3 regions of the Gilvimarinus sp. DA14 genome follow, and region 3 is predicted to be linked to each of the others. Evidence: predicted binding sites of a transcription regulator. Region 3 holds the regulator's gene; each other region holds the start of a gene.
The links. The regulator FNR, encoded in region 3, switches genes on or off when oxygen is low (the NO sensors DNR and NnrR bind a similar motif). The targets are predictions, from matches to a motif close to TTGATNNNNATCAA.
Positions count from the first base shown of each region.

Region 1 (9,650 bases), 1.6 Mb from region 3:
GCTGTTTTTTCGTCGCGCAATTATATTTCAAAGTGGGCGGGTGATACAGTAGGCGTGGATTTTGGAAGGGGGCTCAGAGGAGAACAATATGGCAGCGGGCGGTTTTAGCTTTTATTGGCACGACTATGAAACCTGGGGCGAGGTGCCCGCCATTGACAGGCCCTCGCAGTTTGCCGGGGTGCGTACCGATGCCGACCTAAATGTTATTGGCGAGCCGCTGATGATTTACTGCAAGCCGCCGCAGGATTTGCTGCCCAAGCCCGCCGCCTGTTTGGTGACTGGTCTGAGCCCGCAGCTGGCCCAGGAGCGGGGATTGTGCGAGGCGGAATTCATGGCGCAAATCGCCGCTGAACTGGGGGCTCCCGGCACCTGTGGCGTGGGTTATAACTCTATTCGTTTTGATGATGAAGTCACCCGCTACAACCTCTACCGAAATTTTTACGACCCCTATGAGCGCGAGTGGAAAAACGGTAATTCGCGCTGGGATTTAATTGATGTCATGCGTATGGCGCGCGCCCTGAGACCCGAGGGCATTACCTGGCCCAACTACGAAGATGGCACCCCGTGTTTTAAGCTGGAGGCCTTGACGGCGGCGAATAATCTGGAGCACGGTTCGGCGCACGACGCCCTGAGTGATGTTTACGCCACAATTGCTCTGGCCCGGCTGTTAAAGACCGCTCAGCCCAAGCTGTTTGAATACGCCTTAAAATTGCGCAATAAACGGTTTGCGGCGGGGCAACTGGATGTCGACGGTCTCAAGCCGGTGTTGCACATTTCATCGCGTTTCCCGTCTGCCCAGGGTAATGCAGCCCTGGTGGTTCCCCTGGCCTGGCATCCCCAAAACAAGAACAGTGTGATTGCTTTTAACCTCAGCAGTGATCCGCAAGCGCTGCTTAATCTTGCTTCGGAGGCGCTTGCCGAGCGATTGTTTGTGGCGACCAGTGAGTTACCCGAAGGTGTCGAGCGGTTGGCACTTAAGGAAATTCATTTGAATAAAAGTCCCATGGTTTTGCCGCTCACCGCCCTGGATGAGGCGACAGCTGCGCGCCTGGGGCTGGATCGCAACCTGTGTGAGCGCCACTGGCAAACCTTTTACAACTTATCTGTGGCAGAGCTGGCCGAGTTGCGTAAGAAGCTTGCGGATTTGTATCAGCTGGGGCAGTTTGCGCCGCGTACCGATCCCGAGCAGATGCTATACGAGGGTTTTTTCTCCGATCACGACCGGGCGTTGATGCGCAAGATTCGCAATTCGTCCCCTGAGGCCTTGGGCGGGGAGTTCGACTTTCACGACGGGCGCCTGCCCGAGCTTTTGTTTCGCTACCGTGCGCGTAACTTCCCGCACACCTTGACCCCGGACGAGGCCGAGCGCTGGCGGCGTTTTTGCTATCGTCGCCTGACCGATCCGGCGGCGGGCGCATCGCTGGTGAAAAGCGATTTTGACCGGTTAATGGCTGAGCTTCTGCAGGGCGGCGAAGTAACTCCCTCGCAGCGTCAGCTACTGGAAGAAGTGACCGCATTCGCCAATCATCAGCTGGCCGTGGCGGGCGGGTAATCTTATCCACAGGGGCGCGAGCCTCTGTATATCTGTGTAATCCGGTAACATTTAGTGTGGGAATTGGCTGCGATTGCGGGTACAATTTCGCCGCACCTTTTCTGGTGCTCTACAATTGGTGAAAATCTAGTCAATTAGGAGCAGTGTATGTCGTCCATCAATAAAGTTGTGCTGGCTTATTCCGGCGGTCTGGACACTTCGGTGATCGTGAAATGGCTGCAGGAAACCTACAACTGCGAAGTGGTGACATTCACTGCCGATATCGGTCAGGGTGAAGAAGTCGCGCCCGCCCGCGCCAAAGCTGAGGCGTTGGGAGTTAAAGAAATTTATATTGACGATTTGCGCGAAGAGTTTGTGCGCGACTTCGTCTTCCCCATGTTTCGTGCTAACACTATCTACGAGGGTGAGTACCTGCTGGGTACTTCTATCGCCCGCCCGTTGATCGCCAAGCGCCTGATCGAGATCGCCAACGAAACCGGCGCCGATGCCATCGCCCACGGCGCCACCGGGAAGGGTAATGATCAGGTTCGATTTGAGCTTGGCGCCTATGCACTCAAGCCCGGCATCCAGGTGATTGCACCCTGGCGCGAGTGGGATCTGACCTCGCGCGAAACGTTGATGGCCTACTGCGAAAAGCACAGTATTCCGGTGGACTTTTCTTCCAAGAAGAAAAAGTCGCCTTATTCCATGGATGCCAATCTGCTGCACATCTCCTACGAAGGCGGTGTGCTGGAAGATCCCTGGACCGAAGCTGAAGAAGATATGTGGCGCTGGAGCGTGTCACCGGAGGCGGCTCCGGACACTCCTACCTACGTTGATCTTACCTTTGAGAAAGGTGACATCGTCGCTATTGATGGTGAGCGCCTTAGCCCGGCCACCGTGCTGGAAACGCTTAATAAGCTCGGCGGCGACAATGGTATCGGCCGCTTGGATATCGTGGAAAACCGCTACGTGGGTATGAAATCCCGCGGTTGCTACGAAACTCCCGGGGGCACCATTATTCTGAAAGCGCACCGCGCGATTGAGTCCATTACTCTGGATCGGGAAGTGGCGCATCTGAAGGACAGCTTAATGCCCAAATATGCCGAAGTTATTTACAACGGCTACTGGTGGAGTCCTGAGCGCAAGATGCTGCAAAAGGCTATTGATGAAACTCAAGAGCCAGTGAACGGCGATGTGCGGGTTAAGCTGTATAAAGGGGCCGTCCACGTAGTGGGCCGTCGCTCAGCAGATAGCCTGTTCGATGAGAAAGTCGCCACCTTTGAAGACGATGCTGGCGCCTACGATCAGAAAGACGCCGAGGGCTTTATTAAGCTCAATGCCTTGCGTATGCGTATCGCGGCCAGTAAGGGCCGCAACCTGCTGTAACAATGCTGTGACTCGGGGTTGATATACCTCGTGTCAGCGCAGCCAGTTTTTACCTCGCCGGGTTTACGGCTCCGGTGTTTGTACTATATTTGATGAGAATCAAATACTCATAGGCCCGGGTGGCGCAGAATGTCACCGGGGCCTAAGTACATCTCTAATAACAACATTCACTTACAATTGTGTTTTGCCAAAAATAGGGAAGATCCTATGAGTAGTAACCTAGTTGCGGCGGGCGACCACCCGGTGTACGACTATAAAGTCGTACGTCAGTTCGCAATCATGACCATTGTCTGGGGCATCGTCGGCATGGGGGTCGGCGTATTAATCGCGGCTCAGCTGGTCTGGCCCCAGTTAAACGATATTTTTCAGCCATATACCCACTTTGGCCGTTTGCGTCCGCTGCACACCAATGCGGTAATCTTCGCATTTGGTGGCTGTGCGCTGTTTGGTACCTCTTATTATGTGGTGCAGCGTACTTGTCAGGCTAAATTATGGGGTGGCTGGCTGGTGCCTTTCACTTTCTGGGGCTGGCAGTTGGTTATTGTTCTGGCGGCCATTACCCTGCCGCTGGGTCTGACTTCAGCAAAAGAGTATGCCGAGCTTGAGTGGCCCATCGATATTTTGATTGCTATTGTCTGGGTCTCTTACGCTGCGGTGTTCTTTGGCACTATTGTCAAACGTAAAACTTCGCACATCTACGTGGCTAACTGGTTCTACGGTGGTTTCATTCTTACTGTTGCGGTATTGCATATCGTCAATAGCGCCGCTATCCCGATTTCCTGGTTTAAATCCTACTCGGCCTATGCGGGCGCTGCCGATGCTATGGTGCAGTGGTGGTACGGCCACAACGCCGTGGGCTTTTTCCTGACCGCCGGCTTCTTGGGCATGATGTATTACTTTGTACCCAAGCAGGCTGATCGTCCGGTGTATTCCTATCAGCTTTCTATCGTGCACTTTTGGGCCCTGATTTCTATCTACATTTGGGCCGGTGCTCACCACCTGCATTACTCAGCATTGCCGGACTGGGCACAGAGCTTGGGTATGGTGATGTCACTGATTCTGTTGGCGCCCAGCTGGGGCGGTATGATCAACGGTATCATGACCTTGTCAGGGGCCTGGCATAAGCTTCGCACTGATCCCACCCTGCGCTTTTTGGTAGTGTCTCTGTCGTTCTACGGTATGTCGACCTTTGAAGGTCCGATGATGTCGATCAAAACCGTTAATGCGCTGAGCCACAACACTGACTGGACCATCGGTCACGTGCACTCTGGTGCCCTGGGCTGGGTGGCGATGATCTCCATCGGTGCTGTTTATCATTTGCTGCCTATTCTGTTCGGCCGCAAAGAGATGTACAGCGTGAAATGGATTAATGTCCACTTCTGGCTCGCCACCATAGGCACGGTGTTGTACATCGCCTCTATGTGGGTAAACGGCATTATGCAGGGCTTGATGTGGCGCGCGTTTAACGACGACGGTACCTTAACCTACAGCTTCGTTGAGGCTGTTCAGGCCAGCTACCCAGGATACTTTGTCCGCTTCCTCGGCGGCGCCTTCTTCCTTGCCGGTATGGTGTTGATGGCCTACAACGCCTACTGCACTGCCAAAGCACCAAAGCAGTCAGACGCACAAGCTGACGCTGAGCCACAGACGGTATAAGGGAGAAGAAAGATGAAGAATCACGATATCGTCGAAAAAAATATCGGCTTGATGACCGTTTTGGTTATTGTCGCCATCAGTTTTGGCGGCCTGGTAGAAATTGTGCCGCAGTTCTTCCTCAAGGAGACCACTGAGCCTGTCGCTGGTTTGAAGCCATTGGGCCCGGTGGAACTTGAGGGGCGCGATATTTATATTCGCGAGGGCTGCCATGTCTGCCACACCCAGATGGTGCGCCCACTGCGCGCCGAAGTTGAGCGCTATGGCCATTATTCAGTGGCCGGTGAAAGTGTTTACGAGCACCCCTTCCTGTGGGGTTCCAAGCGCACGGGTCCGGACCTTGCCCGGGTCGGTGGTCGCTACTCGGACGACTGGCACAAAGTGCATCTGTTTAACCCGCGCATAGTGGTGCCCGAATCAAATATGCCTGCTTTCCCCTGGCTGTATGACAACACCCTGGATGGCAAGCACACTGAAGCGAAAATGCGCGGCCTGCGCAAAGTGGGCGTTCCCTATACCGATGAAGATATCGAGGGCGCCGGCGATAAAGTCAGAGGCGTGACCGAAATGGATGCGCTGGTGGCTTATTTGCAGCAGCTAGGCACGCTGCTGAAGGAGAAGCGCTAAGTGGATAAGGGCACACTGGGTGCCATCAGCACTGTGCTGGTGGCCATAGCGTTTGCGGCGGTGTGCTGGTGGGCCTTTGCCCCTAAGCGCAAAAAACGTTTTGAAGAAGATGCCAACCTGCCGTTTGCCGATGAGCAAAACGACGGGGAAAAACAACAAGCAGAAAAAGACACTCCATCGACCGATGATGTAGCAAGGCGGAATTAACTATGAGTACTTTTTGGAGCCTTTGGATTATCGGCCTGACCCTGACCAACCTGGTACTGGTGTTGTGGGTTTTGCTGGCCAATCGCAAGGTGGCGGTAAGGGACGACGAATCCCCTGAAAACCGCACCACAGGACATGTGTACGACGGCATTGAGGAGTACGACAATCCTCTGCCACGCTGGTGGTTTAAGATGTTTATTGCCACCTTTGTGTTTGCCGGTGCCTATCTGATTATTTACCCGGGGCTGGGGGCGTTTGAAGGTATCGCCGGCTGGACTCAGGAAAAGCAGCTGGCTGAGCATCAGCAAAAAGCTGAGGCCTTGTACTCCGAGCAGTTTGGTAAATACAACGCCATGCCTATTGAGGAGCTGGCGCGCGATCCTGAAGCCATGAAAATGGGGCTGCGTTTATTTGCCAACAACTGTGCAGTGTGCCATGGCGCCGATGGCGGTGGTAACCACGGCTTCCCCAACTTGACCGATAACGATTGGCTGTGGGGAGGCGAGCCGGCCACCATTAAGCAGACTATTACCGGCGGTCGTAAAGGTGTTATGCCACCCTGGGCTGCTATTTTGGGTGAAGAGGGCGTTCACGAAACCGCTGAATACGTTTTAAGCCTGTCGGGCCGTGAGCACGACCAAACCATGGCAAGTGCGGGTGAAGCGCACTTTAAGCAAAATTGTGTTGCCTGCCACGGGGTAGATGGTAAAGGGAATCACGCCCTGGGCGCACCTAACCTGACGGATGATATCTGGTTGTATGGTGGCGAGCCGAGCGATATTCGTCAGACGCTGCGTAATGGCCGCAATGGTGTTATGCCAGCCCAGCAAGAGCTGTTAAAAGACAGTCGTATCCATTTGTTGGCAGCGTATGTTTATAGCTTGTCCCTGCCTTTTGAGGAGCAAGAGTAAATCCTGCCCGCGCCGGGGTAACCCGGCGCACGCCACACATTGCTCACGTCGAGGTGTCCTGTGAGTCAAGATCCTGCTTCCGACGACAGCCCAGAAGGCGTTCGTTATATCAATCTCTATGAGGCGGAAGATAAGGTTTACACCCGTCACATAACCGGTTTTTATCAAAAGCTTCGTCGCTACACCGGCCTGCCGCTCATTCTCGGATTTATACTGATGCCCTGGCTGGTGATCGATGGCCGCCCGGCCATGTTGTTCGATTTGCCAGAGCGCAAGTTTCATATTCTTTGGACCACTTTTTGGCCCCAGGACGGTATGTATCTGGCCTGGTTGCTGATTATCAGTGCCTTTTTATTGTTTACCGTGACGGTGCTAGTGGGGCGCGTCTGGTGTGGTTTTACTTGTCCGCAAACCGTATGGACTCAGATGTTTATCTGGGTGGAGTACATTTGTCAGGGGGATCGCAATAAGCGTATCCGGCTGGACGCAGCGCCCTGGAGTGCAAACAAGCTGATGCGCAAGGGGGCGACTTTCACCCTTTGGTTTGTGATTGCACTGATTACCGGTCTCACCTTTGTCGGTTATTTTGTACCGATTCGCGATTTGATCATGGGGCTGGTAACCATCGATGTGCATCCGGCGGCTGCGTTCTGGGTGTTTTTCTTTACCGCTGCGACGTTTATCAATGCCGGGTTTATGCGCCAGCAGGTGTGCAAGTATATGTGCCCCTATGCGCGGTTTCAGTCGGTGATGTACGATCGCGATACCCTTACTGTGTTTTACGATTATGTGCGTGGCGAGAAACGCGGCCCGCGCAAGGCTAACGAAGACTACAAGGCAGCGGGTAAGGGCGATTGCATTGATTGCTCTTGGTGTGTGCAGGTGTGTCCTGTGGATATTGATATCCGCGACGGCATGCAATCTGAGTGTATCGATTGTGGATTGTGTGTAGATGCCTGCAACACGGTAATGGATAAAATGCATTACCCCCGTGGTTTAATTCGGTTTACCACCGAAGACAATATTAAACACGGCAAAACCCATGTAATGCGGCCGCGCTTTATTGGTTATCTGGTGGTCTTGTTGGTCATGATCAGTGTCTTTATCTACAACCTGTCTACTCGCACAGCCCTGGGGATGGAGGTGCTGCGCGATCGCGGTGTACGTATGTATCGTATCAGCGGTAAAGATGTACAGAATGTCTATACCATCAAAATCAATAATATGGATAGCAAACCACACCAGTACAATTTGGCCGTGGACGGTGATTTCGATTTTCAGGTCCAGGGCTTCAGGCCCATCACCGTCAACTCCGGTGAAGTGTTTACCATGCCCGTGCGAGTTGCGGTGGATCGCAGCGAACTCACCGAAGTAAAAACCAGCGTGACATTCACCCTGAGTGCCAAGGATAATCCGGACCTGGTAACGGAACACGAAACCTCTTTTATTGGCCCGCAACCGAGAGACCGCTAATCCTATGCAAGATCGTTCTGCCAACCCCTGGTATCGCGAGCCGTGGGCCTGGTTCGTTTTAACGCCCCTTATTGTAGTTGTGATTGTGTCGCTGAGTTTCGTCACTGTTGCGGTGCGTCACGCTGACGATACGGTAATCGACAACTATTACAAACAGGGCCGAATGATCAACCAGAGCCTGGAACAGGATAAGCGTGCGGCCAACTGGCAGTTGCAGGCCGAACTGCAGTGGCGCGGCGCTAAGAGCGAGGTTAACGTCGAGCTAAGTTCGCCGGTGATTCCCGCACCCGAAGAGCTGACTCTGTGGCTGGATCATCCGTTTGAAGAGTCTCTGGATACCCGCTTAACCCTGCAAAAGGTGTCGGATACCTCTTACCGCGCACAGAGCCCAAACCTTACACATCAGTGGTATGTCACCCTAGTGCCCGGCCGCTCCGACAGCGGCCGCACAGATTCTCCCTGGCGCTTACGTGGAGAAATTAATTTTGATCACAGGGAACAGTGGACTCTTTCGCCCACGGTACCCTAACCCATGAGTGAGCAAACAGCAGCGGATTGCGGCTGCTATCACTGCGGCCTGCCTTTACCCCGACAGCAGCAATACCCCGTCGAAATTGATGGCCAGACCCGTTTTATGTGTTGCCCCGGCTGCCAGGCGGTGGCCTCGGCCATTGTCAGTGGTGGTCTAGAGCAGTTTTATCAATATCGCAGCGAATTAAGTGAGAAGCCGGGGGCGGCGGGGCAGGACTTTTCGGTTTACGACTTACCCGAGCTGCAGGAAGAGTTTGTTCTGCCTTTGGGGCAGAACAGGCATCAGGCGAACTTACTGCTTGAGGGAATCTCCTGCGCCGCTTGCAGCTGGCTAATTGAAAAGCATCTGGAGCCCCTAACTGGCCTCGAGTCGGTGCGGGTTAATGTCACCAGCTATCGTGCCCAGTTAGTGTACGATCCCGCGCAAATAAAACTCAGTGAGTTAATGTCCACCCTCGCAGCGATTGGCTATCAGCCCAGGCCCGCCACCGATGAACAGCAGGCACAGTTGGATGCACGCGAAAACCGTCGCGCGCTCTTGCGCTTGGGGGTGGCCGGTTTTGGCATGATGCAGGCTGGTATGGTGGCCGTAGGACTCTACACCGGGGCCGTGGACGAATGGCAAAACCTGTTGCGTTGGTTGAGCCTGCTATTGGCCACTCCCGTGGTTTTTTACAGCGCCTGGCCGTTTTTTAATAATGCCTGGCGCAGTCTAAGAAGCGGCGCCCTGGTTATGGACGTGCCTGTCGCCCTGGCAATTGGGTTGGGGTACGGAGCCAGTGTGTGGGCGACACTGAGCGGTAGCGGCGATGTCTATTTCGAATCCATCGCCATGTTTGTCTTCTTCCTGCTGTTGGGGCGTTATTTAGAGTTGCGCTCGCGCACCCGCAGCCGTATCGGTCTTGCCAATGTGGCGCAGCTGCTGCCGCCGGTGGCGGAGCGCCTCAATGATGGCATATGGCAGCAGGTGCCGATGCGGTTATTACAGCTGGGTGACCGGGTGCGTGTCAGTGCAGGGCAGAGTTTTTGCGCCGATGGGGTGGTGCTCGCTGGCAGCAGTTGCGCTGATGAATCCCTATTGACCGGTGAGTCTCGCCCGGTCGCTAAAACGGTGGGGGATTTTGTCATCGCCGGCAGCGGTAATATCGACAGCCCTGTGGAAATTGAAGTGATGGCAATGGGTGCGGACACCCGCTTGTCTTCGATTGAGCGGCTGATCGACCGGGCGCAAAAAGACAAACCGCGCCGGGCCCTGATCGCCGATCGAGTGGCGCGTTATTTTGTCGCCGCCGTGCTCTTGGTCTGTGCTGGGGTGTATTGTTATTGGC
Region 1 is NZ_CP100350.1:3,763,356-3,773,005, forward strand. Features, by position in the region: gene sbcB (exodeoxyribonuclease I) at 89-1,552, shown strand; gene NHM04_RS16460 (argininosuccinate synthase) at 1,700-2,920, shown strand; gene ccoN (cytochrome-c oxidase, cbb3-type subunit I) at 3,128-4,576, shown strand; gene ccoO (cytochrome-c oxidase, cbb3-type subunit II) at 4,589-5,200, shown strand; gene NHM04_RS16475 (cbb3-type cytochrome c oxidase subunit 3) at 5,201-5,407, shown strand; gene ccoP (cytochrome-c oxidase, cbb3-type subunit III) at 5,410-6,318, shown strand; gene ccoG (cytochrome c oxidase accessory protein CcoG) at 6,379-7,791, shown strand; gene NHM04_RS16490 (FixH family protein) at 7,796-8,320, shown strand; gene NHM04_RS16495 (heavy metal translocating P-type ATPase) at 8,324-9,650, shown strand, end outside.
Region 1: ccoN (cytochrome-c oxidase, cbb3-type subunit I) is a predicted target of FNR. The motif match lies at 3,010-3,023, and genes of this name have one in related genera.

Region 2 (9,650 bases), 1.2 Mb from region 3:
TTCATAGCTCAAACGCGCGCTGTACTCGCTGGCGTCTTTTTCTTTCTTAAGATATAGACTAGGAGCTATCATACACGTATAAAAACTGCTCCATAAAGCGCTTTCAATCCCCTTTAAACCTCTCGCTTTGTACCTCGCACCTTGTTCAGGCTGAGCAAACGCATCAATTTTGTTTTCTATGAGAATAGCTAGTCCATTATCGTAGATGACAACTAAATCCGACTCTCCGAGAGACGAATCTGAAATCGAATGCCATGCTCCCGTACACAACGGAGCATCATAATTCTTCGTTACTACTGAATATAACCACGAAGAAAAATCGTGCGATACGTTCAGTTCCTCAAGCAGCAAAAGATCAATATCTCTTTCGGTTACTGCTTCGATTTTATTCACACCTTCCATTAAATCTCCTGAAACTTAACGTTCGAGCATAGCGGCTACCTGGAAGTGTCGACAAATGATTCGCAAAGGGCTTTTGGAGATCACCGAGAGATTCTTAAAACTGTGGGTGTCCTATTTATTTCTTTTTGGGAGCCAAAATGTTTTCATCGAGAAAACAATCAATTAGCTCTCTAGCACTTTTGAAGGAAATATCCTAGTCAAACACCTGTACTCCTTCAGCTAGCCCTAACGAAATTTGTAAACGAGCCGAACGGTCACGTGAGGACTCGTTTTGCTACTTGTTAGGTTCGCAGCCCAATCGAACAGCAGACTTTTCCAGCACGCACACTTGTGAATGCTTCTACGTTGGCACCGCTTAACGGACGCTGTGTAGGTGACGTTACTCCGGAAAGGGAAAATGGATGCGGCAAACCGCTTTGCCGTGAAGTGAGGCTTATGTCCGCAAACACTCGTGCTTGCGTGCGTAAGCGGCGCTTCACGGTACCAGAAAAACGTTTTGCTCGTCATCTTCCTTTTAGATGTAATCACGCTACTTGGTGAGCCCTTTATCCCAATACTGTATTTACATACAGCTCTCGTTTCCTGTAGCCTATAAACGCCGACCGCTTCAGGAGCCGAAAAACCTAACAGCTAATTCATGCGACTAAAGTCGCACTTTTCCCTTTCACCCTATCCTCACTAGAGGTCGAATCGAAAAATAGCATAAGCCTCTGAAAACACAGTGAAAAGTTGGTTCTTTAAATATCTCTGTGTGGTAAATGTGCGACTCAGTCGCACTAATACCGCATTCAGTGGATCTATCTAAATTGCCTAAAGATACAATTTACCCACTGAAAATAATGGATTTTTTAGTTAACCCCAGGAACTCTACCGCGCGGTGTTCAAGGGTTTCCCCTGAAAACGAAGAACACGGAATCTAAAAAGAAGGGCATGCGTCATTCTGTAGATACTGCCCTGTCCCAATCTCAGCCTCCTGGCTAAGCCACTGATTTATAGTTGTACTGCGTGACAACAATAAGCGCATGTTTGATGAAGAAAATAGTGCCATGCGTTAGCCCGTTTTGCAACGGGCTAACGTCGGACGTCTGATGTCGGAGGTCTGACGCTAGAGCAATGCTTTGCCTCTTTAGGCCCGATGGACTCAACTTAGCTACGAAGCACTGCTTTTTTGCCCCGTTTACATCTAGGCCGAATGGAAATCGATTTTAGGGGGTAAGCAAACAGGAGAAGGTGAATGCCGAAGGCAGAGAGACCGGCCTGGGCCGCTTTTGCGCAAGTATCGCCAGCGCATGGACGCGCTGTCGATACGGCCCGCTAAAATCGATTGGAATGAGGGGACCCGCAGGGCCAGATGTTAGGGCGCGGCTTTTGGGTACTTTTGGCCAAGACCAAAAGTACCTCGCAACGCCCGGCGACACGGGCAAACAAAAAGCCCCCAACCATTGAAAACCACACCAAAACACCCAACCAACACACTTATACGCTGAGCACAGCGGCCCATTTATCCACCACAGGACACCCCATGCCCAACATCCAAATAGACATAGTCTCAGACATCGCCTGCCCCTGGTGCGCCATTGGCTACGCTCGCCTGGAACAGGCCATGCAGCAGGTAGAACCCGAATTTAACTTTAGCGTGCAATGGCACGCCTTTGAGCTAAACCCCGACCACAGCGGCGAAGGCGAACACATACTGCCCGCCCTGGCGCGCAAGTACGGCCGTAGCGAAGAAGACGTGCGCGCGACCCAGGACGAGATGATTCAGATTGCCTCGGGCCTGGGCGTGAACTTTGATAAGTTGCAGGAGCGCTACACCTGTAGCACCTTTGACGCCCACCGGCTGGTTAAATGGGCGGGCAAGCAAGGCAAACAGACCGAGATGAAACAGGCACTGTTTGAAGCCTACTTTGGCCACGCCGAAGATGTTTCCCAGCCCGAAGTGCTGCTAGCGTGCGTCGCCCAGGTGGGGCTTGATAAAGAGGCCGCCCGCGCGGTACTCGATTCCGAACAATACGCCCAGACGGTGCGCGACGATGAAACCCGATACCAGCAGGCGGGCGTAACGGCGGTACCGGCGTTTATTATCAACCAGAAGTATTTAATCTCGGGCGCGCAAGAGCCCGCCACCCTAGCACAGGCCTTTAAAGACATTAGCGCCGAAGCAGACCAAGCGGAGAAAGGTTAAGCGGTGAACGACTCAGTGGACGGCAAAGCTCAGGCCGCGCAGCGCGCCGAGCAACAGGCTATTTTGGCGCGGCTGGATAAATTCAGCCGCTTGATGGACAGCAGTGTACGCGTTCCTTTTATTGGCTTTCGCGTGGGCTTCGAGGCCATTATTGGCTTGGTACCCTTTATTGGCGATTTTGCCGGTTTGTTGCTGTCGAGCTATGTACTGCTGGAAGCGCAGCGCGCCGGTGCCAGTACGGGGGTAAAGGTTAAGATTGCCGCTAACATGGCCATAGACTTTGTCGGGGGTCTGGTGCCACTGGTGGGCGATATTTTTGATGCCTACTTTAAGGCCAATACGCGCAACACTAAAATTTTGCGCGAGCATCTGCAAAAGCGATGGGAGAAAGACAGCGAGCCGCCGGTTTAATTAGCAAACAGAAAAAGGCCGCACCTGAGGTGCGGCGCAATCATCTAGTCAGTTTTTAGAATTCATATCCCAGCATTACCGAATACACCATGGGGTTGATATCCACATCGCTGCTGCCGGTAATGTCATCGCCAATGTTAAATGTCGCTTCGGTGGAGATATCGATATAGCGCGCCGAGGCGTTAACCAACCAGTTCTCACCCAGCATAAAATCCGCACCCACTTGCAGCGCATAGCCCCAGGAATCGTCCAGCTTGAGATTATTAAAGCCTAAACTCTCGGGCGCCTGAGTAAACTCTTCATCAAAAAATACGGTGTAGTTAATACCCGCACCGACGTAGGGTTTAAACGCCGACTGCGTAGTAAAATAATAGAGCGCGCTTAGCGTTGGCGGTAAGTGTTTTACTTCGGCCAGATTAATGCCATCCACATTGGTGTTGAACACGCCGGGAGATACCGCTTGCGGATCGTGAATGGTGACATCGTGAGAAAAAGGCGTGGCCGCCAGCAACTCAATGGCAAGGTTACTGTTAAAAAAGTAAACAAAGTTCAAACCCAGCTGGCTGTTATCGTCAACCGACAGCGACAGCGGCGTATCGCCCCCTAAAGCTTCGACATACACGCCGGCCTTATCGGAATCGGGTTGGACACTGGTTAAACCACCGCGCACGACGATATCACCAGCTTGGTAATCAGCTGATACGGGTGCTGATAAAGTGGCGGCAATAGAAAGGGTGAACAAAGCGGGAACTGCGACACATTTCATTAAACTGTCTCCTCGTTAACATGGAGACAGTTTAAAGCGCTGGATTTTAACCTTATTGATTTGCCTCAATTAACTGCTAGTTTGAGGGGACTATTCAACCGGCCGTTAACTGTAGCCCGCACCACTCACGTCGTTTTAAATGAAGTGGGTCAGCTGCCGATTGTGCCAGCGGGACAATAGCAGCAAGCAGCTTATGGCGCCCAGTAATGCCCAGCCCATGTCCGACTGTGTATCCCACTCGTAGCCCTGGGTTCCCAGAAAAGCTTCGGCATTCTCGCCAGTGGCCAGGGCAACCCACCACTCAAGCAACTCGTAAAAAGCGCTGAAGGCCAGGCACAAAGACACCACAAATAGCGCCAGCCAACATCCGGGTTTAACCACCTGTCGCCGTAACAGTATTTCACGGGCAAGCAGCGCCGGCACAAAGCCTTGAAAAAAGTGACCGAGCTTATCGTAGTTATTGCGCTCACTGCCCCACAGGTTTTCAAACAGCGGGACTTCGGCATAGGTGTAATGACCGCCGACCATAAGCACAATGCAGTGAATTAAAATTAATACCGACAATAAAGGCGTGAGAGGAAATTGATGTCGCGTAACGAGTAATAATAAAGCACCGATAACCGCGGGAGCGACTTCAAGCGCCCACGTGAAATAGTCGTGAGGGGCAATGGCCGACCAGAGAAAAACGGCAATAAATACGACCGCCCAGGCGAGCGAACTTAATTGATGGCCTGACATTCTTGCTCCCGCTCAATCCAGTAGACCACGTTAGACACCATTACAATACTACCCGCGACGATCACACTGCCCGCCCCCACGATACCACTAACAACCAGTTGATCCACACAGTCTTCATTGGTACAACGCAGTAACTGTTTGGATTGGTCGGGTTCAAGCACAGCTTTGCGCACTAGGATATTGCAGTGTTCATCGTACACATGGATGGTTTTTGGCTTTACGACACAGCCACTCGCCAGTAGCACACCAGCAATAAGAGTAAAACGAGAAAAACGCATTGGGCGATCCTTTGCCAAGCCGGGGTTAATCAAAGCTGGTGACAATAGAGCTATAGGTGGCTTTTAATTTAGCCAATTCAAACGGCGGTTTAAAAAAGCCGTGGTAGTCACCGTAGGGGTTAATTAAAACAATATTACCCGAGTGATCCACGGTGTAATCGTCGCCCTGGGTGACTTTGGTAAAGGCAACGTTCACCTGGTTGGCAAAGCGGCGTATTTGCAGAAAATCGCCGGTGACGCCGACAAACTCGGGGTCAAAGTAGGCGACGTAATCTTTAAGCAGCTCGGGAGTGTCGCGCGCCGGGTCCAAGCTGACCAACACACCCTGGGTTTGCGCGGCAATGTCGGCGGGCAGGTTTTGTTTTAGGCGCGCCATATCGGCCATGGTGGTTGGGCAGATATCCGGGCAGTGGGTAAAGCCAAAAAACAGCAGCGACCACTGGCCGGTTAAATCGTCTTTGGTAAAAGGTTCACCGTTTTGATTGAGTAGTTCAAAGTCTTCAAAGCGGCGGGGTTTATCGAACACGATGGCGCGGTTTAGTTGCAATTCGCTCTGGGTCATCACCCGGGGGCTGAGCAGCTTGTGTACTACTCCGGCTACCACCAGCGCCATAAATGCCACGCAACACAAAACCGTGATGATAATACCGCGCCGGTTGGACGAACTGCTCATTACGCTTTTACCTGAACGTTATTTGTTTTAAGGGTTAGACTGCACCGAGGCTTTGCGCGGGCAAAATATAATGGTCCGCCAGCATTACCACAAACAGCGCCATCAGATAAATAATGGAATATTTAAAGGTTTCCATACCCAGGCCTTCTCGCTTGCTCACCATGAGCATAAACGACCAGTACAAAAACCCGGCCCCCAGCACCAGTGCGCCCACCAGGTAAATCCAGTTCATCATGCCGGTAATAAACGGCAGCAAGGTCACCAGTACCATAATGATGGTATACAGGAATATGTGCAGCTTGGTGTACTGCTCGCCGTGGGTGACGGGCAGCATGGGAATGTCGGCCTTGGCGTAATCGTCTTTGCGGTGCACCGCCAGGGCCCAGAAGTGCGGCGGCGTCCAGGCGAAAATAATCAGCACCAGCAAGAGCGCGTGGCCGTCAATGCTGCCGGTTACCGCGGTCCAGCCCAGTAGTGGCGGCGCGGCCCCGGCAATGCCGCCAATCACAATATTCTGCGGCGTGGCGCGCTTTAAAAACAGGGTGTACACCAGCGCATAACCCAGCAGCGAAATAAGCGTGAGCACGGCGGTTAAGGTGTTAATAAACACCACCAGTAAAGTCATGCCCAAAGCGCCGATCACCCCGGCAAACAGCAGTGCCTGCATGGGCTCGACCCGGCCTTTGGCCACTGGTCGGTTTAAGGTGCGCGACATTTTCTGATCAATGGTGCGATCCACCAGGTGATTGACCGCCGCCGCAGAACCGGCGCAAAGGGCGATGCCCAAGTTGCCAATTAACAGCACATCCAGCGGCACCATTCCGGGCACTGCCAGCAACATGCCGATCACCGAGGTGAGAATCATCAGCATGACCACCTTGGGTTTGGTCAGCTCGTAGTAATCGCGCCAGCTGGGCGATTGGGCCAGTGCCTGTGTTTGTGCCATAAGCGTACCTATATCATTCTTATATCGGGTGCGTTGTCGTTAGCATTAAGTACTTTGCGCCGTAAACACCCGGTGCGTCAAGGTAACCAGGGTGAGCAGCAGCAGCGCCCCCACGGCGTTGTGCGCCACGGCGACTGCCAGCGGCAAATGCGCCATCACATTGGTAATGCCCAGGCTCACCTGCAGCGCCAGCACCGCCAGTACGGTGCACGCCATGGGCCGGGCGCAGCGGATGCGAAACAGCCGTACTACCAAGAGTAAAACCGCCAGGGTGACGACAATAGCCCCCAAGCGGTGGGCCATGTGAATGGCGGTGCGCGCCTCGCCCTCCAGCAGGCCGCCCAAATAATTGGGGCCAATGGTTTGGGCAAAATTAAAACCGCGTGCTACGTCCATCTCGGGCCACCACTTACCGTGACAGGTGGGGAAGTCGGTACAGGCGAGAGCCGCGTAGTTCGAGCTGGTCCAGCCGCCCAGGGCAATTTGTACCACCACCAGCACTAACGCCAACAGCACCAGTGGTTTCAACGCGCGGATTTTGCCGGTCTGCTGGCTAATCCACTGCCAGGGCCCCAAGCGCTGGGCGAGTAGCCACAGCAGGCTTAAGGTGGCAAAGCCCCCCAGCAGGTGCGCGGTAACCACCTGGGGCCAGAGCTTGAGGGTGACCGTCCACATGCCAAAGGCGGCCTGGATAATCACCAAAATCAGCAAGCCCAGGGTGTGGCCCTTGGGTAAAGGCTGACCGGTTTGCGCGGCGCGGCGCCAGGTAAAAATAGTCAGCCCCAGTATCAGTAACCCCAGCAGCCCGGCAAAGTGCCGGTGCACCATTTCCGGCCAGGTTTTGTCGTGCTCCACCGGCGCTTCGGGGAAGAGCGCCTCGGCGGTGGCGACATGCTCTTCGGTGGTGGGCCAGGTTAAATGGCCATAGCAGCCGGGCCAATCGGGACAGCCCAGCCCAGCATCCACCAACCGGGTAAAGGCGCCCAAGACGACGACAACCGATGCCAGCGCGGTGGCTAACAGCGCCAGACGAAAATCCCAGGTAAAGTTACTCTTCATAGGATGTCTTCAGCATTTTTTTAACGTCTTTTAATAAGTCGGCGCCATCGGTATTGGGGCCGTAACTCATCATTAAGTAGCCTTCCTGATCCATCAAAAAGTAACGCCCGGCGCGGTCGGGGTTCTGCGTTTCATTGGTCTTGGCAAGTGCGTCGTTTAATGCTGCGCGCGGGGCCTCGACAATGCGCAAGCGGGGGTGCTCTTTTTCTAGGTAGGCGGCAAACTGGGGCTCAATGGCGCCGTCCAGCAGCAGGTAATAGCGCTCTACCCGGCGGGCTTTTTCATTCAGACGAATATGCACCTGACGGGTCAAGTACAGATTGTCGCGGCACACCTGGTCGCAGCTGCCACTACCGGGGATCACATAGCGCCAGCGCACGGGTTGTTCGGCAAAGTCCCAGGCACCGCCGTCGGCAAAGCGCAGGGGCAAATCTGGCAGGTGCTGCGGTGGCTGCAACAGCTTGCCTTTATTGACGGTGCCCTCGGGCATGCCCACACCCGTATGGTAAATCACATAAGCGGCGATCATGGGCAGCGCCACCACCAGCATTAACAGTAACGCCTGAATTTGTCCGCGCCTTTTGTTGGGCGCTTTATCTTCCCCGCTCATACACACCTCTCTACTGCCTGTGCTTTTTATGTTTTAGTACTTGCGCCACATTGGTGTTGGCGAACACATTTAAAATCACCAGGGCCAGCGCCATGGCAAACCACTGTACCGCATAACCGGTATGCTTGGCCGAACTCATATTAATGGGCTGCCAGGCGGTCGTAAAAGCGCCGGTGCTGGCGGCATCCAGTTTTAAATAGTAACCCGCTAGCGGCTCATCGAGTGACGGCGCCATTACCGAGGGCACAACTTGGGTGATCACCTTGGGCCAGTTTTTATTGCCGCTTTGCGCCGATAGCATGGGGTGATTACTGGGGTAAGCCACCTCGGCAAAAATGGTGGTATCGCCCACTATATTGTTTATTTCTGGCAACTGTTCGCGTCGGGCCGGGGCGGGCAACCAGCCGCGATTGACCAACATTCTTTCACCACTGTCCAGCACAAAGGGCTGCACCACTTCGTAACCCGGTTTGCCATCGCGCTGGCGATTATCCAACAGCCAGGTGTGGTCCGAATCAAACCGGCCCCGAGCGATAATACGCGTGTAGGCCGCAGGGTTTTTTAGGCTTTGCAAAGCAACCGGCGCTGCGGTTTGCCTTTGCGCCAGCTGCGCCTCTAAGTCTCGCTTTTCATCGGCGCGGCTTAATTGCCATACGCCCAGGCCGATTAACAGCGGCAAAAATACCAGTGACAGCACCAAAATCCAGGTATTGGGCATAAAGCGTAAAGTGGGTTTACCTCGGGGTGTCACGGTTTGGGCTGCCTTTACATCGTTGATAACTCATTTAGCCAACAAGCATTTAGAGTTATCTGGCTTTGCGTTAGTATCGCTGTGTATCCATTCGTATTCTAATAATCAGGGTTCACTATGTGGCTTAAAATTATTATCTTAATTCTGTTTATCGGCGTGGTCTTAAGCCTGACCGCCGGATTAAATTATTTACTGCGCGATGCCGGTGTACCCGGCACTAAGCGAACGCTTTACGCGCTGGGCATTCGTATTACCCTCGCTATTTTGATGATGATTTGTGTGGGTTACGGTTTTTACAGTGGTATTCTGACCGACACCGCGCCCTGGGATCAGCACCTGCGCTAAAACTCTTTGTAGTGCTGGCTGCACTACCCTGGGCCAAGCTTATTCTCGGCCCAGGGTAAAAGCGTTAACCAAATACATACACCACAAAGAACAGACCTACCCAGACCACATCCACAAAGTGCCAGTACCAACTGGCCGCTTCAAAGCCGAAGTTATCGTCGGGTTTAAAGTGACCTTTTAGCACCGAGCGCAGCCACATCACCAGCAGCATAATGGTACCCATGGTCACGTGGGCACCGTGGAACCCTGTGAGCATAAAGAAGGTGGTACCGTAAATACCGGACTGCAACGTCAGGCCCAGCTCTTGGTAGGCGTGAATATATTCTTCGGCCTGCAGGAACAAAAAGATAAAGCCCAGCAGCACGGTCACGCCCAACATAATGTTGAACTGTTTGCGGTTGTTGTTTTTGATGGCGGTGTGAGCAAAGTGCACGGTGACACTCGAGCTTAACAGCACCACGGTATTCCAAAACGGCAGCCAGCTAA
Region 2 is NZ_CP100350.1:2,660,648-2,670,297, reverse strand. Features, by position in the region: gene NHM04_RS11685 (PD-(D/E)XK nuclease family protein) at 1-402, opposite strand, end outside; gene NHM04_RS11680 (DsbA family oxidoreductase) at 1,925-2,587, shown strand; gene NHM04_RS11675 (DUF4112 domain-containing protein) at 2,591-2,998, shown strand; gene NHM04_RS11670 (OmpW family protein) at 3,054-3,764, opposite strand; gene NHM04_RS11665 (DUF2238 domain-containing protein) at 3,900-4,502, opposite strand; gene NHM04_RS11660 (hypothetical protein) at 4,484-4,780, opposite strand; gene NHM04_RS11655 (SCO family protein) at 4,806-5,453, opposite strand; gene cyoE (heme o synthase) at 5,488-6,399, opposite strand; gene NHM04_RS11645 (heme A synthase) at 6,445-7,458, opposite strand; gene NHM04_RS11640 (hypothetical protein) at 7,448-8,068, opposite strand; gene NHM04_RS11635 (SURF1 family protein) at 8,079-8,819, opposite strand; gene NHM04_RS11630 (DUF2909 domain-containing protein) at 8,937-9,164, shown strand; gene NHM04_RS11625 (cytochrome c oxidase subunit 3) at 9,229-9,650, opposite strand, start outside.
Region 2: NHM04_RS11670 (OmpW family protein) is a predicted target of FNR. The motif match lies at 3,820-3,833, and genes of this name have one in related genera.

Region 3 (9,650 bases):
TACCGCAAGACAGGTGGCAGCCATGGAGGAGCGGGTGCAACCGCTTTTGCAGTCCGGTGAAGCCACTAATCTGTTTAGCATTGTGGGTCGCTACGACCCTAACCGCGGTCGGGTAATTCTGCCCTTGGCTGATTGGGAGAATCGCGAGCGCAGTCAACAAGAGATGATGGCTCAGTTGCGCGGCCCTATGTCTGAAATTCCCGGTGCTTTTGTGCGGGTATCTACCACCAACAGTCTGGGGCTATGGGGCGGGGGTGGGGGTATCGAAATCGCCTTAGTGGGTAGTGATTACAAAGAAATTTTTGCCGCCGCGGAAAAGTTCGCCGTCGCCATTGAAGATCAGCTGCCTAATTTGTCCCAGCCGGATATTCAGTTTCAGCCCACCCAACCACAGCTGGCGGTGACCATCAATCGACGTCGCGCTTCGGACTTGAATATTCCCCTAGAAAATATTTCTACCACCTTGCGCGCCATGGTGGATGGGTATGATTTGGTGGATTTGTCGATTGCCGACGAGGCTGTTCCCATTATCATCGAATCGTCCGGCGATCAGATCAATGATCCCGGTGATCTGGTGAATCTTTTCGTCAGCAATAGCGAGGGACGGTTGCTGCCACTTTCTACCGTTGTCACCATCAGTGAAGAGGCCGTCGCTGCGGAGCTGGATCGTCACAAGCAACGCCGAGCTATTGAAATCGACATTGATCTGGCCGACGGTTACCCTCTGCAGTCTGCGGTGCAGGATTTGCGTGCCCTGGCCGAGCGCGAACTACCGGATGGAATCGGAATCATCTTTTTGGGTGAGGCCGAGACGCTGGACGAAACCTCCCAGGAGGTGATGATGACCTATATCATTGCTCTGGTTGTTGTTTTTCTGGTGTTGTGCGCTCAGTTTGAAAGCTTCTCCAGTGCGGCAATCGTTATGCTAACCGTGCCCTTTGGTGTGGCTGCAGCGATTTTTGCCCTGTTGCTTACTGGTACCAGCATCAATGTTTACTCTCAAATTGGTTTGGTCATGCTGATCGGACTGATGGCAAAAAATGGCATTTTGTTGGTGGAATTTGCCGATCAACTGCGCGATCGCGGTGACGATGTTTTGACTGCTGTCACCCGTGCTGCCAGAGTGCGGCTACGGCCGATCATGATGACCATGATGTCGACAATTCTGGGTGGTTTGCCCTTGATTTTAAGTGCCGGTCCCGGGTCCGAAGCGCGCACGTCCATTGGTTGGGTTGTATTTGGCGGCTTGGGTCTGGCTGCGGTGTTCACCCTGTATTTGACCCCGGTGGTGTATGTGTTGGTGGCGCGTTTGTCCAAGGCGCGCGCAGCAGAGGGGCAGCGTTTGGAGCAAGAACTGGAGCTGGCACGGCACATACCCGATAGCGGCGAGCAGTGAGCATCGCGGTAGTGGTGAGTTACAATAGGCTAAAAGCAATGAGGTACCTATGACTCCCGTACAAGACAGTATCGAAAAAGCTCTGCAAGCCGAGTTTTCACCTCAGGTGTTAACTGTGGTGAATGAAAGCCATATGCACAGTGTGCCGCCTAACTCGGAAACTCACTTTAAAATCACCCTGGTGAGTGAGGCCTTTGTTGGTAAAAGGCAAGTGCAGCGTCACCAGGCCGTCTATGGGGCGCTGCGAGAGCAAATGGCAGGCCCGGTACACGCTCTGGCGCTGCATACCTATGCCCCTGAAGAGTGGCAGGGGGCGCAGGTGCCGGATTCTCCCAACTGCCTGGGGGGCGGCGGAAAATAGCCCTTTGTTGAGATAAATCAAGTTATTGGCTGGCTGTATAAAAAACAACCGGCTATAATCCCGCCCCCAGATTTTGACCTTCATAATTGATGACCGGAAACCGCACGAGCATGAGTGAAATAGTTGTAGCCGCCCTGTATAAATTTGTTTTGTTGCCCGATTACCAGAATTTGCGCCAGCCGCTACTGGCCGAGTGCGAGCGACTGGGGCTTAAGGGAACCTTGCTGTTGGCCGCTGAAGGTATCAATGGCACAGTTTCTGGCAGCCGCGCGGGTATAAACGGGCTGCTCGATTATTTAAAGCGCGATGAGCGCTTTGCGGATTTGGAGCACAAAGAGTCTCTGCACCAGGACAAGCCTTTTTATCGTATGAAGGTAAAGCTGAAAAAAGAGATTGTAACCATGGGTGTTGAGGGTATAGACCCCAAGCAAATCGTCGGCACCTATGTAAAACCGGCGCAATGGAATGAACTGATTAGCGATCCTGACGTGCTGGTGGTTGATACCCGCAATCATTACGAGTATGCGATCGGTTCATTCGAGCGTGCGGTGGATCCGGAAACCGAGACCTTTCGCGAATTTCCAGACTATGTAAATCAGAACTTGGACCCGCAAAAGCATAAAAAAGTGGCCATGTTCTGCACCGGTGGCATTCGCTGCGAAAAAGCCACAGCGTATATGAAAGAGCAGGGTTTTGATGAGGTCTATCACCTCGAAGGTGGTATCTTAAAATACCTGGAGGAAGTGCCTGAGCAGGAAAGCCTTTGGCGCGGCGAGTGCTTTGTGTTTGATAACAGAGTGGCCGTTAACCACAATCTCGAGAAGGGTTCTTTTGACCAGTGTTATGGCTGTCGACATCCGATCACTGAGGATGAGAAAGCGTCGCCACTGTATTTAAAGGGTGTTTGCTGCCCGCGCTGCTATGATTCGCTCAGTGAAGATCAAAAGAAGCGTTTTGCTGAAAGGCAAAAGCAAATCGAGCTGGCTAAGGCCCGCAACGAAGCTCATATTGGCGCGCCGCCCCCGGCGCGTCAGCGTAAAGCTAGGTTAAATGACGCCTAAGGCTTTGACCTAGAGATGGCGGTGTCGTAAAACTGTCATACTGTAGGGCTATTCTTTTAACCCCGTGTCGTCAGGCATGGGGGGTATTTCCATTCAAAATAGGCCAGAGCAATGGACTTTGAAACCTGGGATGTCGACCTGACATCCGGTGAGGCGAAGCACGACTGCGGTTGTGTGATTCGCGTTGAGGGGGACCCGCAAAACCCCATGTCGGTAGATCCCAGCAATTTTCCCAAGAATCTGAACTTTATTGACCAGGCTCGATTGTTGCGCTGTGGTATCGAGGCCCTGGCCGCCGCCGCCCGTGAACATGGGTTTCAGGGGCAGGTTGGCGGTCGCGATGATGCCTCGATTAAGGTGAAAAGCCGCACCGCGCAGGAGCTGGAGCGTAAAGCGCGAATGTTTGCCGAAAACCCGGGCAAGCCCAAACGCGCAGTGTTGTCGTTAAAAAAGCGCCAGCCACAACCTGTTAGCGATTGACCAGTTGGCCACGCAACTGCAGTTGGGTTTTGTGCTGATCTAGTAGTTGCATCATCTGGTTAAAATCCTGCTGGGCGATATCCAAGCCGTTGGTTACGATCACATCCGGGTTGCCGTTGTACACCAAGTTGTTTAGTTCTTCGTTGGTCTTGTCGATCGCGGCAAAGATTTTATCGGTGGTTGCTTTATCCCGGAAAATTCGCCCCTGGTTAGTCAGGCGCAGGTAATCGTCGCACTCTTGCAGCCAGTCTTTGCGCTGTTCCAGCATCTTGCGAATATTGTTCATACCGCCTTTATGGCCGTTGGGCAGCTGTTCGGCACGGTACTTGTCCAAACTTTTGTAGTCCTGAATCAGGAAATCGGCCCGTGTGCTGCTGCAGAAATCGGCATTTAGGTAACTTGCAAACTTAACCCCATGCTCGGCTTCCGCTTTTTTTTCACAAGCCTCGTCACAAGCACTCGCCAAGTTACTACCGCATAGGGCGAGAAGAAAAGATATCGCTGTTATTGGTAGTTTTTTCATAAGAGCATCACCCTGTTTATCTTTTTTGTTATTTGTTTCACACATTGGGTATAAAGGACTTTGCATTTTGGGTCAAGTCTTTACTGAATTTTACGTATTTTTATGAGATTTTGCGCGATTTTAGGGGAATGCTATTTCGAAGTGTTTTAAGCACAGCGGCTGGGGTGGCTATCAGCCGCTGTATTCTGGAGGTAGGTTCAAGCTCCTAAAGCTTTTTGGACCAGGCTCGCCATTGCCGGAGGCAGCTCTATTTTAAGAGCCGCTTCATGTCCTTGGGGCGACATTTTATTCCAGGTTTTTCGGATAATATCGATCAACTTGTCATCGTCGTGCTTTGCGGCAAACTCTTCCAGGTAGTATTTGATAAATACTAAGCAAATAACGTCTTCCAGAGCCTGTACTTCACTGTCCAGTTTGAGCCGCTTTTTTTGCAGCATATCAGCCACACGCTGGCAGTCTTGATCGCTAAAATCGTGCGCTTGCATAATCTCAACAGTACGCTGGGCGTGGTGCTTAGCCAGCTGGGTGCGCCACTTCTTGTAGCCAGCCTTATCCATTGGATATTCAGAACGGGGGATTACCCAGCGCTCAATGTGCTGCGCCCGCGCCGCAATCTGCAAATTCGCAGACGCATCAGGGGCGAACGCCATTAGTTCATCGCTCATTCGCTGGGCGTATAGCAGCTCTTTGGGCGTGCCGTCGCCTTCGAGATTGGGATCCTGCCGGTTGGCGGCATCGATATCTGCCAACGCCGCGTCTAGCTTGGCTGTTTGGTTCATGGGGCATCCTCAGGGTTGTGGGCAATCTGGCGCAGACTGTTCAAATCGAGAATCTCGAGCTCCTTGCCCTTGGCATTAATTGTGTTCTGTTTTTGCAGTCGCGCGAAAACCCGGCTGATGGTTTCCAGGGTAAGCCCCAGAAAATTGGCCATGTCGCCGCGAGACATGGGAAGCGTGAATTGTGTTGGTGACAGTTTGTGCCGCTCGTGTCGCACTGACAAGCTGAGCAGCAGCGCAGCGACTCGGGTATCGGCGCTGGCGTGACCTAAAAGCCCGAACTGTCTTTGCTCGCTGGTGATTTCACGGCTTAGCAGTTGCAGCAAATTGCGCTGCAAGCCAGGTACCTGGCGACTCAGGGATTCCAACTTGGAGAAGGGGATGGCGCATACCGAAGTGGTTTGCAGCGCTTGGGCGCTGTTGCTATATCGGTTGTCGGCTGGGCCGTCCAGGCCGATGACTTCTCCTGCAAGGTGAAAGCCAGTGATTTGTTCTTCGCCATCTCTGCTGGTGCGCCAGGTCTTAACCGCGCCGGAGCGGATGGCATAAATGGCAGTAAACGCTTCGCCCGCACGGTACAGGGTTTCGCCTTTTTGTAGCGGTTTGCCGCGCTGCACAATGGCGTCCAACCGGTCGATGTCAGAGAACTCCAGTGCCAGGGGTAGGCAAATGCCGTTGAGGCGACAATTACTGCAGTGATTGTAATCGCGAAGCCCTGGTTGAGTTGTGCAGGTATGTTGCATGTTAGGCATAGTGTAGGGTTAGTTGGTGGTGGGCATAAGCGCCTTATCTTACGTGAAATTGTGGTGGTATTTAAGTTTGCGGCCTTTAAGGCAGCCGTACTTTTATCTTGTAGTAGTGTGCCCAGCGTTTGCCGGTTACCCACAAAGTGTCGCTGGCTTGGTGATAAGCGATACCGTTTAAGACATTATCGCGATCGCCCATGGCCTCGCGCTCGCTAAGCTCGGATAAATCGAGCCAGCCCGCTACTTGGCCGCTGTCCGGTTCAATCGCAACAATTACCGAGCTTTGCCAAATGTTGGCCCAAATTAAACCCTCGGCGTACTCCAGCTCGTTTAGGCGGGTCACGGGTTTACCGTCCCATTTCACGCTTAGCTTTTTTATCAGCTCGAAATTATCCGCAGAGTGAAAAAACAGTGAGTCGCTACCATCGCTGCGCACAAGCTTGCCGTCCACCGCTGCCAGCCCCCACCCCTGGCCTCGATAGGCAAATTGCCTCTCGACAGCGCCGTTGTCGGGGCGGATTATCCAGCCGGTTTGCTGTTGCCAGCTGAGTAAGTAAATGTACTTGTCAAACTGGGTTAAGCCCTCGGCGAAATAGCGGGCGGGGAGGGATCTCTGCCAGAGAACTTTTCCCCCCCGTGGCTGGCTGATGTCAATCTTGATCAGATAAGACTTGCCCCTCAGGCCGCTGCTCTCGAACAAAAAATCACCGTCAAATTCCAGCCCCTGAGTAAAAGGGCGGGGATCGCGTGAAATAGAATCTACAAGCTTGTACTCCAGCGCGGGTGCGGCACTTAAACAGGGCTTGCTAAGCAGCATCAAGGCCGTTAAACAATAGAAAACGTGATGACGTAAATTTGAAAACATGCGGGTTCGCGCGTTGTCTGGCTATATCAGTTTGGCCATAATAAACACCGGGTTATAAATAACAAGGCATTACTATGAAGCGTTTGCGCTCGTTTGTGATACTCACTCTGCTCGGCGGCCTGGCGGTCGTCTTGCCCATCACGATTTTTGTTTTGCTATTGCAGTGGCTGGTGGGGGTAATTGTTGATCTGACGGCGCCGCTTAGCGCTTGGCTGGCTAATTATGTCACCGTGAATGATTACACCGCTGACATCCTCGGTGTAGCATTGGTTTTAAGTGGCTGCTTCTGTATTGGTTTATTGGTAAAAACCGGCGTGGGACGCTGGTTGCAACGACTTGTCGATGGTGTCTTGTCGCGTCTCGCGCCTGGCTACAGCACCATCAAAGAGATGGTGGTGCAAATTATGGGAGGCGAGGGCAACGCCTCTTTACTCAACGGCAAGGTCTGCAGGGCGTATATCATGGGCGCCTCCAGTCCGGTGTGCGTCACCGGGATTGTGACTGCTGAACACAATGACGGTGGCTATACCGTTTATGTCCCGACGGCCCCAGTGCCCACTTCGGGGTTTGTCTACCATTTGCCTGGCGATTGCGTCACTTTGTTGCCCGATATTTCGGTCGAGGCGGCAATGCGCACTGTGATTGCCTGTGGCAGTGGCTCGCAAATTATCATGCAGGCACCGCTTGAGCCGCCCGCGAAATAGCGATGAATGATTCTCGGCCAAGCCTACCGAGTGGCTGGCCGCTCAAGTATTTGTTGGCTCGGTTTCGCTGTCTTTGGCACTGTTCTCGGTTTCGCGTTCACTGACGTAGCTAATAGCATGGTTTACGGCGCGCGCTATCTTGTCGTTCACCTCTTCGAGTTCTTGCGGCGACATAAAAAAGCTCATATCTACATCGTGACGAATATACTTTGGCGGCAGGTGGTTAAGGGCAACGCAGGCGACGTCGGCAAGAAAGTCCCGATCGCCCTGGCGGGCTCTCTCACTGGCTTCCAGTATGGCCTCAATAACATGTCTTTCGTAGTAATTGTGAATGTTGTCGACGTCCTCCCGGCGGTTAGGGTTTGGGCGAGCGGTTGTGGCAAGCATAGTGAATCCCCGTAGTGATATGAGCGTGAAAGCAGTGAGTTGCTGCTTTGGCTTAATCAGTATAGATCAGCCGCGGCAGCCTTATTCAACGTCGGATCAAATCGCGGAGAATGAATCTGGCAGGGTGCAGCGCCTGGGATAGCTGCCGAGGCAGAGGTGGTGGTTCGGCGTTGATTAGAGCCGCGAGAAATTCGGCGCATAAGGGGGTGTAGGCAAGGCCACGCGAGCCAAAGCCGGTGTTCAGATATAACCCCGGGTAGTAGCTGGCCTCGGCATTCAGGCGCGCTTTGGCGTTTTTGCTTAATGGTGCAAAGTCGCGTTCGAGCGCTGCTGCATCCGGCGCCGGGCCCACGATGGGTAAATAGTCCGGTGTGGTGCAGCGCAAGGCGGCACGGCCGTCTAGTTGCTCATGCCCTATGGGGGTCAAGCTGTGTTGCAGCTCGGCGCCGAAATCTCCGAGGTGCTCGATATTTTTATCATGATCTTCGGATCGCAGCTGAGTGTCTGTCTGGCCCAGATTGAACGTGGCGCCCAGACTGTGCTGCCGCTGCGATGCCGGCGCGATATAGCCTTTGGCGCAGAGCACCGTCTGTAGCTTCTCGCTGGCGGGGGAGGCCGGCAAGTGACTCACCTGCCCGCGAATGGCTTTTAATGGCAGGTGCATTAGCTGGGAAAAGTTACGGCATTGATGCGCGCCGGCGAGGATCAGAATATCCGCACTGGCGCTGCAGTTGGCTTGCGCATTGAGGGTGCGCCACTGCGCATCAGCTCGTTCTATGGCCGTAACTTCGCAATTACCTGTAAAGGCGATAAGAGGGTGCTCAAGCAGTGCGCGGCAAACGGCCGGTGGGTTGAGCCAGCCGCAGGCGGAAAAGTAAAGCCCGCCGGTAGGCAGCTCGACACCGGCTCGGGCGCTGGCTGCGCGTGCGTCAAGCCAGGCAGCAAAAGGATGCTGTTCGCTAATTTGCCGATACTGGCGCTGTTGTTTTTCATCGCAGGCAAGCTGTATAACGCCACAGGCATCGCCGAAAATTTGATCCGCCTGCCAGTAGCCTTGGTAGTGCCTTTGCGCATACAAAAGCGCGTGCAAGTTAAAATTGGGTAGTGTTTCATTGCGGTGGCTTAACTTGGCGTAGAGAACGCCCTGACGATTGCCGGACCCTTGTTGCGCGGGCGCCGGTTCGCTATCTAATACTTGTACCTGCCAGCCGCGTTCGGCCAGGGCTCGGGCCGTGTGGCAACCGGCAAGACCTGCGCCAACCACAATGGCCGTGCGTGCACTCGCGCTGTGGGTGATACGGTGATAAACCCCGGGTTCGTGATACGCCGATGGTGCTTGTTCGGTGGGTGCGGCCACTCCCGCATGTAAGGCGCACACCATTTCCCGCTTTCTGCCGAACCCCGGCACCTTTTGAATGCGAAAGCCCGCCGTTGTCAGCCCACGCTTCACGACCCCGGCGGCGCTAAAAGTGGCTGCGGTTGTGCCCTTGGCCGACAGTACGCCGATTGTCTGAAAGAGCTCGTCGGACCACATATCCGGATTCTTGCTGGGCGCAAAGCCGTCTAAAAACCAGGCATCTACGTTGAAATTAGGTGTTTGCCAGCGCGAATCACCGCTCGGCAGTAACTGTGCGAAGCCTTCGGCGGCGTCGGCGATAATTAAGCTTAAGCTGACGCCAGCGAACTTTAGGCGGTGCACACCGGGAGGCAGGTAGTCCGGATAGGCCTCTATCAATTGCTTGGCCAGGGGCGTAAGCTCGGGCCACAGCCCCAATGCGCGAACTAAATCGGCTTTGCCGAGGGGAAATTTCTCACAGCTGACGAAATGCAGCTTGGCCGATAATGGCGCCTGCTGTTGCCACAGTTGCCAGGCGGCAAGAAAATTCAGGCCGGTGCCAAAGCCGGTCTCGGCGATAGTAAAGACCGGGTGTGGCCCGCTTGCTACAGCTTTTAACTGACAAAAACGCTCTGCCAATTGGTTGTGCTTTAGAAAAACGTGCCTGGTTTCGGCTAAGCCATCGTGGCGGGAAAAGTACACATCGCCGAATGCGGAGGACAGGGGCTGACCCTGTTCATCCCAGGTGAGCTTGGCGCTGTCGTGGGAGCTTTGCTTCACAGGCCAAATTCACGCTTTAGTTGCTCGCACCACAAATTGATGCGCTCTTCACTCAGATCGAACTCGTTTTCGTCATCCAGCGCCAGGCCGACAAATAGAGTGTTGTCGGCAGTCAGTGCTTTGGAGGCTTCAAACTCGTAGCCTTCGCAGCTCCAGTAACCACAGGGTGTTGCTCCCAACGCAACAAGCTTGGCGTGCAAGTAGCCCATGGCGTCGAGAAACCACTCCGGGTAAC
Region 3 is NZ_CP100350.1:1,420,698-1,430,347, reverse strand. Features, by position in the region: gene NHM04_RS06365 (efflux RND transporter permease subunit) at 1-1,396, shown strand, start outside; gene NHM04_RS06360 (BolA family transcriptional regulator) at 1,446-1,757, shown strand; gene NHM04_RS06355 (rhodanese-related sulfurtransferase) at 1,868-2,818, shown strand; gene NHM04_RS06350 (hypothetical protein) at 2,930-3,298, shown strand; gene NHM04_RS06345 (hypothetical protein) at 3,288-3,821, opposite strand; gene NHM04_RS06340 (DUF4202 domain-containing protein) at 4,019-4,600, opposite strand; gene fnr (fumarate/nitrate reduction transcriptional regulator Fnr) at 4,597-5,349, opposite strand; gene NHM04_RS06330 (glutaminyl-peptide cyclotransferase) at 5,426-6,208, opposite strand; gene NHM04_RS06325 (DUF502 domain-containing protein) at 6,283-6,912, shown strand; gene NHM04_RS06320 (late competence development ComFB family protein) at 6,955-7,299, opposite strand; gene mnmC (bifunctional tRNA (5-methylaminomethyl-2-thiouridine)(34)-methyltransferase MnmD/FAD-dependent 5-carboxymethylaminomethyl-2-thiouridine(34) oxidoreductase MnmC) at 7,385-9,415, opposite strand; gene fldB (flavodoxin FldB) at 9,412-9,650, opposite strand, start outside.